One region of the Streptomyces sp. NPDC093510 genome, then DNA from elsewhere that is predicted to be linked to it. Evidence: riboswitches for the same ligand, from Rfam matches in the RefSeq annotation. Region 1 holds a riboswitch; the other holds the start of a gene.
The links. Region 1 has a riboswitch for thiamine pyrophosphate ahead of thiC (phosphomethylpyrimidine synthase ThiC). Riboswitches for the same ligand answer to the same signal wherever they lie in the genome.
Positions count from the first base shown of each region.

Region 2: it holds a riboswitch for thiamine pyrophosphate, as region 1 does, so the genes downstream of both, thiO (glycine oxidase ThiO) here and thiC (phosphomethylpyrimidine synthase ThiC) in region 1, are expected to answer to the same signal.

Region 1 is NZ_JBFBEE010000015.1:49,175-56,351, forward strand. It holds gene AB0N81_RS24375 (hypothetical protein) at 1-564, shown strand, start outside; gene AB0N81_RS24380 (DUF4234 domain-containing protein) at 1,216-1,902, shown strand; gene thiC (phosphomethylpyrimidine synthase ThiC) at 1,980-3,779, opposite strand; TPP riboswitch at 3,772-3,927, opposite strand; gene AB0N81_RS24390 (YibE/F family protein) at 3,999-5,420, shown strand; gene AB0N81_RS24395 (SsgA family sporulation/cell division regulator) at 5,565-6,002, opposite strand; gene AB0N81_RS24400 (helix-turn-helix domain-containing protein) at 6,104-6,895, opposite strand; gene AB0N81_RS24405 (DUF5326 family protein) at 7,076-7,177, opposite strand, start outside.
Region 2 is NZ_JBFBEE010000004.1:49,038-56,214, forward strand. It holds gene pknB (Stk1 family PASTA domain-containing Ser/Thr kinase) at 1-984, opposite strand, end outside; gene AB0N81_RS07290 (thiazole synthase) at 1,170-1,964, opposite strand; gene thiS (sulfur carrier protein ThiS) at 1,971-2,183, opposite strand; gene thiO (glycine oxidase ThiO) at 2,180-3,388, opposite strand; TPP riboswitch at 3,386-3,499, opposite strand; gene AB0N81_RS07305 (FAD-dependent oxidoreductase) at 3,701-4,864, shown strand; gene AB0N81_RS07310 (Rv2175c family DNA-binding protein) at 4,917-5,282, shown strand; gene thiE (thiamine phosphate synthase) at 5,359-6,015, shown strand; gene metF (methylenetetrahydrofolate reductase [NAD(P)H]) at 6,119-7,036, shown strand; gene AB0N81_RS07325 (hypothetical protein) at 7,088-7,177, shown strand, end outside.

The DNA of each region.
Region 1 (7,177 bases):
GCCGAACCAGCGGCAGCGGGAGCCGGGGCGATCGCCGTCGTCGCGGTCCTCGCACCCGTCCTCGCGGGGACGGCCGCCGCGATATTCCTGCTCGTCGGTTACATCCTGAAGATGCTCAACCCCGAGCCCGCCTTCGCGGACACCCTGCTCACCGCGGGGTGGCTGTTCGGCGCGCTCACCGCCGGGGGCATCCTGGTCGCCGCGGTCGGTCTGCTTCTGACCGCCCTGCGCAACGGCTCCACCTCGCTCCAGGCAGGACTGCACGGCGAACAGCACGAGGAGGTGTCCCGCGCCAGGGAAGACTGGGGCCGGGCGCTCCTCGAGCGGGGCGTCGTCCCGTTCCTGCGGGAGGCTCTGAGGGAACCGGGCGGGGCCCCCGCGGCCCGCACGCCGTCGGCGAACGCGGGTGGTTCCGGGGCACACGGCCGTATGCCCCAACTCGGCTATCACAGGCCGGGGTTCAGCAGCCCGGACGGCGGTCCCACCGCGGGGCCGCGTCCGAGCTTCTCGAGCCCCGACTTCTCGAGCCCCGATTTCGGCGGCCCCGACCACAAGCCGGAGTAGCGGCACCGGGGCTGGGCCGGGCGGGGCCAGGCCATGGGGCTCAACACCGCCTCGACGCGCCGCTGCCGGCGAGCGGCGGCGCAAGCCGGAGGCGTACCGACAGGTGGGTGGGACCGACACGTCCGCGACCGCCTTGTCCACACGGACGGGGCCACCCACGACGACAACCGAGAAACAGGGCACGCGCGAGAGCAGGGCAGTGCCCGGCCGAAAGCCGGCACACGGCCTTGCTCCCGCGCGAAGGCGCGACATCCCCGAAGGCCCGACGACCCGAAATCCCGTAGGCGTGACGCCGGACGGCCCGAGCGGGTCGGTCTCTGAGCCCCGGGTGCAGGATCTTTGGCGATCAGTGCCCATTCCCACTGCCATCTACACGTCGAACTGGCACTCCCATGCGCCGCCGCAAGCCAATCCGGTAGCCCTCTGTCTGACCCACCACAGGACTGCTCAGCAAATTGGGCAGCCCCCGAATAACAGAGCCGCACAACAGGGTCTTTTGCACCGCGCCAGGCATACGCTGGGCAAAGAGAGTGCGATCGCTGGACGTGCTGAGGACGGGCAACCCGTCTCCGTGGGATTGAGCCGCTGATGTCTCCCCAGAAGAAGATCACACCCGACACCGACGAGGGCTGATCAAAACTGGGGGCCCACATGGAACAGATCCAAGCAGTGCAGCAAGTTGACCGCTACGTGCACGAGAGGCGCTCGACGGACCAGATATTCGTCGGGTGGGGCATCTACTTCTTTCTTCTGTCGTGGGTGACGCTAGGAATCTATGGAGTCGTGCTGTTCTATCGCCGACTCAACCGTGCTGACCTCTTCAGAGGTCGCCGCATGCACTACTACAATGCGGTCATCGATGCCTCAAAGCAGTACGCCGAGGAGCATGGCCAGTACGGTCCCAGCCAAGATGAGCTGGACGACCTGCAGCGCTTCGTAAAAGAACGTTTCGAGGACGAGCACAAACCGATCAAAGCTGGACTCTCGCTCTTCCTGTCCTTCATCACGCTAGGGATCTACGGCTACATCGCCGTCTATCGGTCGATGCGCTTCTGGTGGCAGATCCAGCTCACGGAACAGGACTTCGACGACAAGCTCAGCGTCGCCTGGGTAAAGCTCGGGATTGTCCGGTACCCACTGACCTTCAAACCCGTCCAGATCCTGAACCGCAGTTTCGGTATGCACTTCCTCCTCTCGTTCGTCACGTTCGGGATCTACGGCATCGTGTGGGACTACCGACTTCACACCGACCCCGAGAAGCTCTACCCCGAGGTGCACTCCACCGAGGACGCCGTCCTCAACGCCCTGCGGGTCGCCGAACCGGTCCTCCCTCACTAGACATCCGCTGCTGTTCGCCGCACGAGGAAGCGCCGCCCCGGAAGTCGAAATCTCCCGGAACGGCGCTTACCTGCTCGTCAGTCCGCCAACGGCAGGTACACCCGATTACCGCTCGCCGCGAACTCCTTCGACTTCTGCTCCATGCCCGCCGCGATCTCCTCCGAGTCCAGATCACCGCCGTGCTGTCGACGGATGTCCTGCGAGATCTTCATGCTGCAGAACTTCGGCCCGCACATCGAGCAGAAGTGCGCCGTCTTCGCGGGCTCGGCCGGCAGCGTCTCGTCGTGGAACTCCCGTGCCGTGACCGGGTCGAGCGCCAGGTTGAACTGGTCCTCCCAGCGGAACTCGAAGCGTGCGTCCGAGAGCGCGTCGTCCCAGTCCTGTGCGCCCGGGTGCCCCTTGGCGAGGTCCGCCGCGTGCGCCGCGATCTTGTACGTGATGACACCGGTCTTCACGTCGTCGCGGTTGGGCAGACCCAGGTGCTCCTTGGGCGTGACGTAGCAGAGCATGGCCGTGCCCCACCAGCCGATCATCGCGGCGCCGATGCCGGAGGTGATGTGGTCGTAGGCGGGGGCGATGTCGGTGGTCAGCGGGCCGAGCGTGTAGAACGGCGCCTCCTCGCAGATCTCCTGCTGGAGGTCGATGTTCTCCTTGATCTTGTGCATCGGGACGTGACCGGGGCCCTCGATCATCGTCTGTACGTTGTGACGCTTGGCGATCGTGTTGAGTTCCCCGAGCGTCCTCAACTCGGCGAACTGCGCTTCGTCGTTGGCGTCCGCGATCGAACCGGGCCGCAGGCCGTCGCCGAGCGAGTACGTCACGTCGTACGCCGCGAGGATCTCGCAGAGCTCCTCGAAGTGCTCGTAGAGGAAGCTCTCCTTGTGGTGCGCGAGACACCAGGCGGCCATGATCGAACCGCCGCGCGAGACGATGCCGGTCTTGCGGCGCGCGGTGAGCGGGACGTACGGGAGGCGCACTCCCGCGTGGACCGTCATGTAGTCCACGCCCTGTTCGGCCTGCTCGATGACCGTGTCCTTGTAGATCTCCCAGGTCAGCTCCTCAGCCTTGCCGTCGACCTTCTCCAGGGCCTGGTAGAGGGGGACGGTGCCGATCGGGACGGGGGAGTTGCGCAGGACCCACTCGCGGGTGGTGTGGATGTTGCGGCCGGTGGACAGGTCCATGACCGTGTCCGCGCCCCACTGGGTCGCCCAGGTCATCTTGTCCACCTCCTCCTCGATGGAGGAAGTGACCGCGGAGTTGCCGATGTTGGCGTTCACCTTCACCAGGAACTTCTTGCCGATGATCATCGGCTCGATCTCCGGGTGGTTCACGTTGGCGGGGATCACCGCACGGCCCGCGGCGACCTCCGCCCGCACGATCTCGGGGTCCATGTTCTCGCGGATCCCGATGAACTCCATCTCGGGCGTGATCTCGCCGCGGCGGGCGTACGCGAGCTGCGTCACCGCCTGCCCCGCGCGGCCGCGGCGCGGCTGGCGGGGACGGCCGGGGAAGACCGCGTCCAGGTTCTTGAGCCCGCCGCGCGGCGAGGTGTGCTTGATGCCGTCGTCCTCGGGACGGGGCGGACGGCCCACGTACTCCTCGGTGTCGCCGCGGGCGATGATCCAGTTCTCCCGCAGCGGCGGCAGGCCGCGGCGTACGTCGGTCTCGGCCGACGGGTCGGTGTACGGGCCCGAAGTGTCGTACAGGGTGACGGCCTTGCCGTTGGTGAGGTGCACCTGGCGGACCGGCACGCGCAGGTCGGGGCGTGAACCCTCGACATACGCCTTGTGCCAGCCGATGGACTTCCCGGCCCCGTCAGCTGCGGTGGTGCTGTCGTCGCTGCTGGAGGCAGGCGTGCGTGCGTCCGATGTGGTCATGAGACCTACTCCCTACGCCGGCATTACCCGGTAACAGGTTCGGCGGTCGACGCAGCGGATCCCGTACGGTTCGTGCACTCCTGGTGCAGTTTCGTACGGAGGTCAGCGCCCTCTCAGCCCGGTGCTCCGAGCTCCCGCGATTGCAAAGGTGGCTCCACGCTAGCGTCATGTCGGCCGCGCTGAACAGAGGGCCCCCTCCGTTCTTGCGATGATCGGGCAGTGACCACCACAGAGCCGCCGCCCCCGCCGCCCTCGCAGCCGCCTGCCTCCGGGACGCCTCCGGAGGGGCACGGACACGGACATTCCCACAGCCACGGACCGGCCGCGCCCGTCTCCGAACACCTGCGCAAGGTCATCGCCGCGGTGCTGATTCCCTTCGCCACCGCGGTCGTCGTGGGGCTCGTGGTGCTCTGGCCCGGCGGCACACCCTCGCACGAGCGGACCGGTGTCGGTTTCGACCGGCAGACGCAGTCGGCCAAGGTGACGAAGGTGCAGGAGCTGCCCTGCAAGGACCTCAGCCCCTCGCAGCCCCCGCCGAACGGTGACACGTCCACCGCCGAGGGCCAGTCCGCCCAGTCCCGGGCCGCGGGCACCTGCAAGAAGGCGACGATCGAGGTGAGCAGCGGCAAGGACAGGGGCCGCACCTTCGTCGAGATCATCCAGCCGGACTCGCCCCGGCAACTGCGCCAGGGCCAAGAGGTGGTGGTCGCCTACGAGCCCAAGGCGCCCGAGGGGCTGCAGTACTCGGTCACCGATGTGAACCGAAAGATCCCGATGGCGCTGCTCGCCGGCATCTTCGCGCTCGCCGTCGTCGTGGTGGGACGGCTGCGCGGTGTGATGGCCCTGGTCGCGCTCGCCATCAGCTTCATGGTGCTCACGTTCTTCATCCTGCCGGCCATCCTTCAGGGCTCGAACCCGCTGGTCGTGGCGGTGATCGGGGCGAGCGCCATCATGCTGATCGCGCTCTATCTCTGCCATGGCCTCACCGCCCGCACCTCGGTCGCGGTACTCGGCACGCTCATCTCCCTCCTCCTCATCGGCCTGCTCGGCTCGCTCTTCATCGGCTGGGCCGCGCTCACCGGCAACACGGACGACAACACAGGCCTCATTCATGGCCTGTACCCGTCCATCGACATGAGCGGCCTGCTGCTCGCGGGCGTCATCATCGGCTCGCTCGGCGTCCTCGACGACGTGACCGTCACCCAGACCTCGGCGGTCTGGGAGCTGCATCAGGCCAATCCGACGATGGGCTGGCGTGGCCTGTACCGCGCGGGCATCCGCATCGGCCGCGACCACATCGCCTCGGTCGTCAACACCCTCGTCCTCGCCTACGCGGGTGCCGCACTGCCCCTGTTGCTGCTCTTCTCGATCGCGCAGTCCAGCGTGGGCACGGTCGCCAACAGCGAGTTGGTCGCCGAGGAGATCGTGCGCACTCTGATCGGCTCGATCGGTCTGGTCGCCTCTGTCCCGGTGACGACCGCGCTGGCCGCCCTGGTCGTTTCGGCGGACCGCACCCCCGCGGGCGGAGCGGGTGCCGTCGCCGGTTCGGGAGCTGCCGTCGGCTCAGGAGCTTCCGCCGGTGGCACCGGGAGCGGGGCTCGCTCCTTGCGGGGCGGTACGGGGCGACGCCGCAAGCGGTGACCGCGGCGGGGTGCCGCCCGTACGGACCACCACCGGCGCATCGCCGATGTACGGGCGGTGCACGAGCGGTGCGCTACCGGCCCGCCACCGGTCCCCTGAAATGCACCAAAATGCCTTCGCCGCACCTCCGTTGACGCCGGTAGGTCAGCCCGCGTTCTGCTCCTCGGCGAGGATGCGGTCGAGCGCCTCGTCGAGATGCGCCTCGAAGTCAGCGAGCGCCCGCTCCTGCCCGAGCGGCACCAACTTGTCCGTACGGTCGAGGAAGGCGAGCAGTGGCGGAATGCCCACCCGGAACAGCGCCCGGTCCCCGCCGACCTGCAGCCTGATCAGAGCCTCGTCGAACAGGTCGGGGCCGGTGGGCTCGACGCGGACATCACCGTCCCCGCACGGCCTACCCACCCCGTCGATCAGCAGCTCCCGCCCGAACGCCCAGGTCACCGGCGTGTCCCCCGGGAGATGGAACGTCAGCCGCACGGCATAGGGATCACCGATCTCGTAGCGCAGCTCCACCGGGATACGGAACGACAGCTCCTCGGAAACGAGGAAGCTCATCATGACCTCTGCCTGCACCGTCTCGCCCATCCGCCCTACCCCGTCACTTATCCCTCGGAGGCCAGGAACCAACTCCCCAGCACCTCTGGCATCTTGCTTAACGTGCCCAGCAGATCACAAGGAGTGAGTTTTCAGATGCTGATAGAGAAAGCGAGTGTTCCTAGTAGCTTTCCGATCTCCCGTTGCAACTGACGGGCAGCGGGCAGCAGCCGGTCTGCTTGGCTGGAGGGAACAGAAATGGCCATGGTCGCCGCGGTGTCACCGGCTGTGATCGGAATCGCCGCGCAGACCGTCCCGAGTGCGTACTCCTGACGCTCCACGACGGGACGCATCCGCTCCATCGAGTCGAGCCGCCGCATGAACGTGCGGTCGTCCCGGACCGAATAGCGCGTGATCGACTGGACCGGATAGCGGTCGAGGTGGTCCTGTCGGGCCTCGTCGTCGAGCTGGCCGAGGAGACACTGGCCGATCGCGTGGGCATGTCCCGTCTCCCGGAAATCCGCCCACTCCTCGACGGCGGGATTGCCGGGGGTGTCCGCGACGGCCACGAGTTCGATCTCGCCCTCGCGGTAGACGGCGAAGTAGACGGGGACGCCGAGGGTGTCGCGCCAGTGCGCCAGGGAATCGTCGATCCTTCCGCGTCGGCTCTGCTGTGCTCCGCTGCTGCTCAGCCGCTCGGCGGCCTCGCCGAGCACGAACAATCCTCTCTCCCTGCGCAGATAACCCTCGTGGGTCAGAGTCCGCAGCAAGTGATACGCGGTGGGGAGCGCGAGCCCCGCCTCACGTGCCAACTGCTTGGCGGGGGCGCCGCTTTGGTGTGAGGCGGCGGCCTCCAGCAGGCGCATCGCTCGCTGCACAGAGCCGATGAGGGTCGGCCCGGTGGAGTCGTCAACCGGTGAGGTGGTGCTTTCGACCGCGGCCAAGGTTCACTCCCGAAGGGCGTGGAGGGTCCTCCCGTACGGAGTATCTGGAGAGGGGCGGTGCGCGTGCGCCCGTCCGCGGGGATCGACCCCCACGTCGGATTCCGGACTCTAATCCTCGGTCATCGCCCTATGCCGCCCCACCGGGAAACTTCCCCCTGCCGGGGGAACCGTTGGCGAAAGTCACCAGTCGGCGCGCGACGAAGAGGAGCCGGATATGAACTTCCGTACGACATAGATGAGTCCACCGACCAAGGCTACGAATATCAGCGCCTTGAAGAGCAG
Region 2 (7,177 bases), on a different contig from region 1:
GCTCCGCTCGCCCTCGGCGGGCAGCGGGAGCTGGACGGAGCGGGCCGCGCGCGGGATCACGCTCGTGCGGTCCGCGGAGATGTCGCGGCCCTCGTGCTCCGCCGCGCGCGCCTGCGGCGGCACCGCGTCGAGCTGCTCCTCGGTCAGGGCGGCGCGCGCCTCCCTGAGCTGGGCGAGGAGCGCCACGGCGTCGTACGGGCGGATGTCGGGGGTGCGCGCGGTGGCGGAGGCGACCAGCTCGTCGAGCGCGAAGGGGAGCCCGGGGACGGCCGCCGACGGGGGCGGCACGTCTTCGTTGAGGTGCTGGTAGAGGACCTGGGCGGGGGAGTCCCCGGAGTGCGGCTTGGCGCCGGTCAGCATTTCGTAGAGCACGACCCCGCACGCGTACACGTCCACGCGGGTGTCCGCCGTGCCGTGCTCGATCTGCTCGGGGGCGAGGTAGGAGACGGTGCCGAGGACGGTGCCCGTCGTGTTCGTGACGGTGTCCACCGCGCGGACGAGCCCGAAGTCGGCGACCTTTACCCGGCCGTCGTCCCCTATGAGGACGTTCTCGGGCTTCATGTCGCGGTGCACGAAGCCGGCGCGGTGCGCGGCGCCGAGCGCGGCGAGGACCGGCTCCAGGATGTCGAGCGCGGCCCGCGGCTGGAGGGCGCCGCGCTCGCGCAGGACGTCGCGCAGGGTGCAGCCCGCGACGTACTCCATCGCGAGGTAGACGTACGACCCGTCCGTGCCCTGGTCGAAGACACCGACCACGTTCGGATGGGAGAGGCGGGCCACCGATTTGGCCTCGCGGATGAAACGGTCCACGAAGGAGGCGTCGGCCGCCAGCGTCGGGTGCATCACCTTGAGCGCGAGCACGCGGTCGAGGCGGGTGTCCACGGCCCGGTAGACCGTGGCCATCCCGCCGACCGCGACGCGCCCGTCGATGCGGTAACGGCTGTCGAGCAGCTGCCCGACGAGCGGGTCCTGAAGGGTCGTGTCCACGCAGGGGAGTCTACGAGCCGCCACCGACACCTCGTCCCGGCCGGTCCTCCCCGCGGCCGGACTGCAGCCGAGCTGTGACAGGCGACGGGCCGGGGCGCCCCGTCAGGGGCGCGGGGAACCGCGCGACAAGCCCCCACTGGCGGGCAGCCGCGAACGAACAGACCCTCCCTGGCACGGCGAGGGTGTCAGAACGCGGGCCGCTCCGGATCGAGCCGCGCCATACCCTCCGCAGGAGAGGACGCCTCGGCGAAGTGCCGCCGCGGGATACGCCCGGCCCGGCGCGCGAGCCGCCCGGCCTCGACGCCGTGCCGCATGGCCTCGGCCATCAGGACCGGCTCCTGCGCCCGCGTCACCGCGGAGGCGAGCATCACACCCGCGCACCCCAGCTCCATCGCGATCACCGCGTCGGACGCCGTGCCCGCGCCCGCGTCGAGGATCACCGGCACGCGCGCGTGCTCCACGATCAGCTGGAAGTTGTGCGGATTGCGGATGCCGAGCCCGGAGCCGATGGGCGAGCCGAGCGGCATGATCGCCGCGCAGCCCACGTCCTCCAGCTTCCGCGCGAGCACCGGGTCGTCGTTCGTGTACGGCAGGACGGTGAAACCGTCGTCCACCAAGGTCTCGGCGGCGTCCAGGAGCTCGACCGGATCGGGCAGCAGGGTGCGCTCGTCGGCGATCACCTCCAGCTTCACCAGGTCCGTGCCGAGCGCCTCCCGCGCGAGCCGGGCGGTCAGGACGGCCTCGCCCGCCGTGAAGCAGCCCGCCGTGTTGGGCAGGACACGGATGCCGAGCCGGTCCAGGACGGAGAGCACGGAGCCCTGCACGCCCGGGTCGAGGCGGCGCATCGCGACGGTGGTCAGCTCCGTGCCGGACGCGACGAGGGACCGCTCCAGGACGTCGAGGCTGGGCGCCCCTCCCGTGCCCATGATCAGGCGCGAGGAGAGGGTGAGCCCGCCGATGACGAAGGGGTCGTCTGCCATGGTGGTTCAGCCTCCCTGGACGGCGGTGAGTATTTCGACGCGGTCGCCCTCGGCGAGCGTCGTGGCGGGCCACTGCGCGCGCGGGACGACGGTTTCGTTGACGGCGGCGGCGACACCGGAGTGCGCCGAGGAGAGGGTGGCCACGACGGCTTCGAGCGTGGTGCCCGAGGCCACGTCGCGTGCCTCCCCGTTGACGGAAACGGCGAAGGGCGTGCTCATGCGTGCTGCTCCGTGAAGTGCGGCGTGGCGGGAGGGGGTACGGGGGAGGGCTCGGCGAAGCGGAGCGGGGTGAACGGGAGCGCCTCGTCCGGCAGTTCACCGGTGGTCAGGGCGTGCGCCATGACGTCACCTGTGAGAGGCGTCAGCAGGACGCCGTTGCGGTGGTGCCCGGTGGCCAGGTGGAGCCCGGCGAGGCGCGTCGGGCCGAGCAGCGGCGCGTTGTCCGGCGAGCCGGGGCGCAGGCCGGCGCAGGTCTCGGTCAGCGGCAGCTCCGTGATGCCGGGGACGAGTTCGTGCGCGTCCCGCAGCAGTTCGTACACGCCGCCCGCGGTCACCGTCGTGTCCCAGCCGAGCTCCTCGCTGGTCGCGCCGACGACGAGCTCGCCGTTCTCGCGCGGTACGAGGTAGAGGTGGCTGCCGCGCACCACGGCCCGCACGGTGCGGCTCAGGAACGGCGCGTACGCCTTCGGCACCGTCAGCCGCAGCACCTGGCCCTTGACGGGCCGCACGGGCGGCACGACGTCGTCCGGGACGCCTCCGAGACGCCCGCTGAGACTGCCCGCCGCCAGCACAGTCAGGTCCGCGCTCAGCTCGGTGCCGTCGGCGAGGACGACGCCGCGCGCCCGGTCGTCCGCGACCGAGAGGCGCTCCGCCCAGCCGCGGTGGACGGCCACACCGGCCCGCTCGCAGGCCACCACGAGTGCCGCCGCGAGCCGGCGCGGGTCGACCTGGTGGTCGCCGTCGACCCGCAGCCCGCCGCGTACCCCCGGAGCGAGCATCGGCTCCAGGCGGCGGCACTCGCGGCCGCTCAGCCACTCCGATTCGAGCCCCGAACGGCGTTGCAGCGCGTGGAGTTCGCGCAGGTGGGCGCGGTCGTCGGAGTCGAGCGCGACGGCGAGCGTGCCGCACGCGCGATAGCCGAGGTCCTGCCCGCTCGCCTCGGTCAGCTCGGCGGCGAAGGCGGGATAGCGGCGGGCGGATTCGACGTTGAGGCCGAGCAGCGTCTGCTCGCCGTAGTGCAGTTCGGTGACGGCGGCCAGCATGCCCGCCGCGACCTGCGCGGCGCCGCCGCCCGGCTCGGGGTCGACGAGCGCGACGGAGAGCCCGCGCTGGGCGGCCCGCCAGGCCGTGACCAGGCCGATGACGCCGCCTCCCACGACGAGGACGTCAGAGGCGGCGGATGGTGCTGTCGTACGTGGATGCATGGGCGTCCAGCCCCTCCCTTCGCCGGCATGACCCGGATCAGGTTCGTACGGTCGGAGGCCGTCCCAGCCTCCCTCTCAGCCCGGTGCGTCCGGGCTCCCGCGAGTGCTCTGCACCGTCAGCCTAGCCCGTCGCTCCGCGTGGCAGTAGGGGAGCTGTCCGGGTGCGGGCAGTGACGGTGTGTCAGAGATCTCCCCGCCCGCACCTGAAGCCGCTCCCCGCGGCCGTCCTACAGTGATCGGGTGAGCGACCAGCAGAGGCAGAGCGGGAAACAGCGGCAGGCGGAGCGGCGCGTCGTCATCGTCGGCGCCGGAATGGCCGGGGTGCAGACCGCGGTGGCCCTGCGCGAACAAGGGTTCACCGGAACGGTCACCCTCGTCGGGGCGGAGCCGCACCAGCCGTACGACAGGCCTCCGCTGTCCAAGGCGGTGCTGCTCGGCAAGGCGGAGGGCTCCGCCTTCGACATCGACTTCGAGGCGCTCGGCATCGAGCTGGTCCTGGGCCGCGAGGTCACCGGCGTGCGCCCCGCCGACCACGCGCTGGACACCGCCGAGGGCTCCCTCGCGTACGACGTCCTGGTCGTCGCGACCGGCGCCGAACCGATCCGGCTGCCCGGCACCGAGGGCGTCCCCGGCGTGCACCTCCTGCGCACCCTGGACGACGCCGAGCGGCTGCGCCCGGTCCTCGCCCGGCAGCAGGACGTCGTGGTCGTCGGCGCGGGCTGGATCGGCGCGGAGTTCGCGACCGCCGCGCGCGAGGCGGGCTGTTCCGTCACCGTGGTCGAGGCCGCCGCACGGCCGCTCGCCGGGGCGCTGCCCGAAGAGGTCGCGGTCCCCATGACGGGCTGGTACGCGGACTCCGGGGCGGTCCTGCGCACCCACGCGCGCGTGGAGCGCGTCGAACCGGGCGAGGTCGTCCTGTCCGACGGGACCCGGCTGCCCGCGGGCGCCGTCGTCGTCGGCATCGGGGCGCGGCCCGCGACGGCCTGGCTCGCCGGCTCCGACATCGAGCTGGGAATCCACCGGGAGGTCGTGACCGACGACGGCCTGCGGGCCTCCGCCCCCGACGTGTACGCGGTCGGCGACTGCTCCTCCTTCCCTTCGGGAAGGTACGGCGAGCGTCTTCTCGTGCACCACTGGGACAACGCGCTGCAGGGCCCGCGCACGGTGGCGGCGAACATCATCGGCGAGACACCGGCGGCGTACGACCCGGTGCCGTACTTCTGGTCGGAGCAGTTCGGCCGCTTCGTGCAGTACGCGGGCCACCACGCCTCCGCGGACGAGCTGGTGTGGCGCGGCGACCCGACGGGCGTGGCCTGGTCGGTGTGCTGGCTGCGGGACGGCGCCCTCGTCGCGGTCCTCGCGGTGGGCCGCCCCAGGGACCTGGCCCAGGGCCGCAGGCTGATCGAGTCGGGCACCCGGCTGGACGCGGGCCTGACGGCGGACCCGTCGGTCCCGCTGAAGAAGGCGGCGCTGTAGCCGGACGGGCGCCGTCCGGTGCGTGTCACCGGCCAGGGATACGCTTGACCATGTGACCGAGATTGACGCAAAGACTGATGCTCTCGTCCCCGACTGGCTGCACCTCCCCGACATCGCGGAAATGCTCGATGTCGAGGTGACCCGTGTGCGCCAGCTGGTCAAGGAGGGCCAGCTGATCGCCGTACGCCGTGGGGAGAACCGGGCGCTCCAGGTGCCCGCCGCCTTCATCGACGGCGACAAGGTCGTCAAGGGCCTGGTCGGCACCTTGACGCTCCTGAGGGACGACGGCTTCTCCGACGAAGAGATGCTCGAGTGGCTCTTCACCCCCGACCCGACCCTGCCCGGTACGCCCGCGCAGGCACTGAGCGAGAATCGCGGCACGGAGGTGAAGCGCCGCGCCCAGGCGCTGGCTGTTTGACCTGACCGCACCATCGAAAACGCGAAAAACTCGAAAACGCGAAAACTCGAAAACGCGACAACGGGGGGACTTCTCCATGGCCGCCGACCACCGCGACCGGCTCGCCGACGCCCGGCTCTATCTGTGCACGGACGCCCGCAAGCGCCAGGGGGATCTCCCCGAGTTCCTCGACGCCGTCCTCGCGGGCGGCGTCGACATCGTGCAGCTGCGCGACAAGGGCATGGAGGCCGGCGAGGAGCTGGAGCACCTCCAGGTCTTCGCGGACGCCGCACGGCGGCACGACAAGCTCCTCGCGGTGAACGACCGCGCGGACGTCGCGCACGCCATCGGCGCCGATGTGCTGCATCTCGGCCAGGGCGACCTGCCCGTCCCCGCGGCCCGCGCCATCCTCGGCGGCAGCGACGACGTGCTGATCGGCCGCTCCACGCACGCCGAGGCGGAGGCCGCCGCGGCCGCCGTCCAGGACGGCGTGGACTACTTCTGCACCGGCCCGTGCTGGCCCACGCCCACCAAGCCGGGCCGCCACGCCCCGGGCCTCGACCTGGTCCGGTACACGGCCTCGCTCGGCACGGACCGGCCCTGGTTCGCCATCGGCGGCATCGACGCGGGCAACCTGGACGAGGTGCTCGAAGCGGGTGCGCGGCGCGTCGTCGTCGTGCGGGCGATCACCGAGGCCGACGACCCCGGGGCCGCCGCCGCGGACTTCGCGAAGCGGCTGCATACGTCTGTGTGAGCAACAGCCCGGGAGTGTCCGATCCGTGGACAACAAACCGGCAAACCGGCCATATCTCCCGGGTCCGGTTGGGCGACCGCTGAGCCCTGGCTAACCTTCCCGTATGGCCCTAGGCACAGCTTCGACCAGGACTGACCGTGCGCGCACGGTACGCGACATGCTCGCGACCGGTAAGACGACGTTCTCGTTCGAGTTCTCCGCCCCGAAAACCCCGAAGGGGGAGCGGAACCTCTGGAACGCGCTGCGCCGGGTCGAGGCGGTCGCCCCGGACTTCGTCTCCGTGACCTACGGCGCGGGCGGCTCGACGCGCACCGGCACGGTCAGGGAGACCCAGCAGATCGTCGCCGACACGACCCTGACGCCCGTCGCGCACCTGACCGCCGTCGACCACTCCGTGGCCGAGCTGCGCAACATCATCGGGCAGTACGCGGACGCGGGCATCAGGAACATGCTCGCGGTCCGCGGCGACCCGCCCGGCGACCCGCTCGGCGACTGGATCGCCCACCCGGAGGGCCTCACCTACGCCTCCGAGCTGGTCGAGCTCATCAAGGAGTCCGGCGATTTCTGCGTGGGCGTCGCCGCCTTCCCCGCGATGCATCCGCGCTCGCCCGACTGGGAGTCCGACACCCGGCACTTCATCGACAAGTGCCGGGCCGGCGCGGACTACGCGATCACGCAGATGTTCTTCGACCCCGAGGAGTACCTGCGGCTGCGCGACCGCGTGGAGGCGGCCGGGTGCGACACCCCGATCATCCCTGAGATGATGCCGGTCACCAACGTCCGCCAGCTCGACCGGCTGCCCCAGCTCAGCAACGCCGTGTTCCCGGCCGAGCTGAAAGAGCGGATCCTCTCGGCCAAAGACGATCCCGCCGCTGTACGCTCCATTGGCATCGAGTTCGCGACGGAGTTCTGCGCGCGGTTGCTGGCCGAAGGCGTGCCGGGGCTGCACTTCATCACGCTGAACAACTCCACGGCGACGCTGGAGATCTACGAGAATCTGGGCCTGCACCACCAGGCCTGAACGGTCGTACCCGCACCCGAGGGGCGGCGACCGCAGGGGAGAGGGGCGTACATGGGCTGGACGGTCCTCTACATCGCGTTCGGATGCGTCGCGCTGTGGCTGCTCGGCGAGGTGCTGCTGCAGTACAAGGCCAGGCTGCGC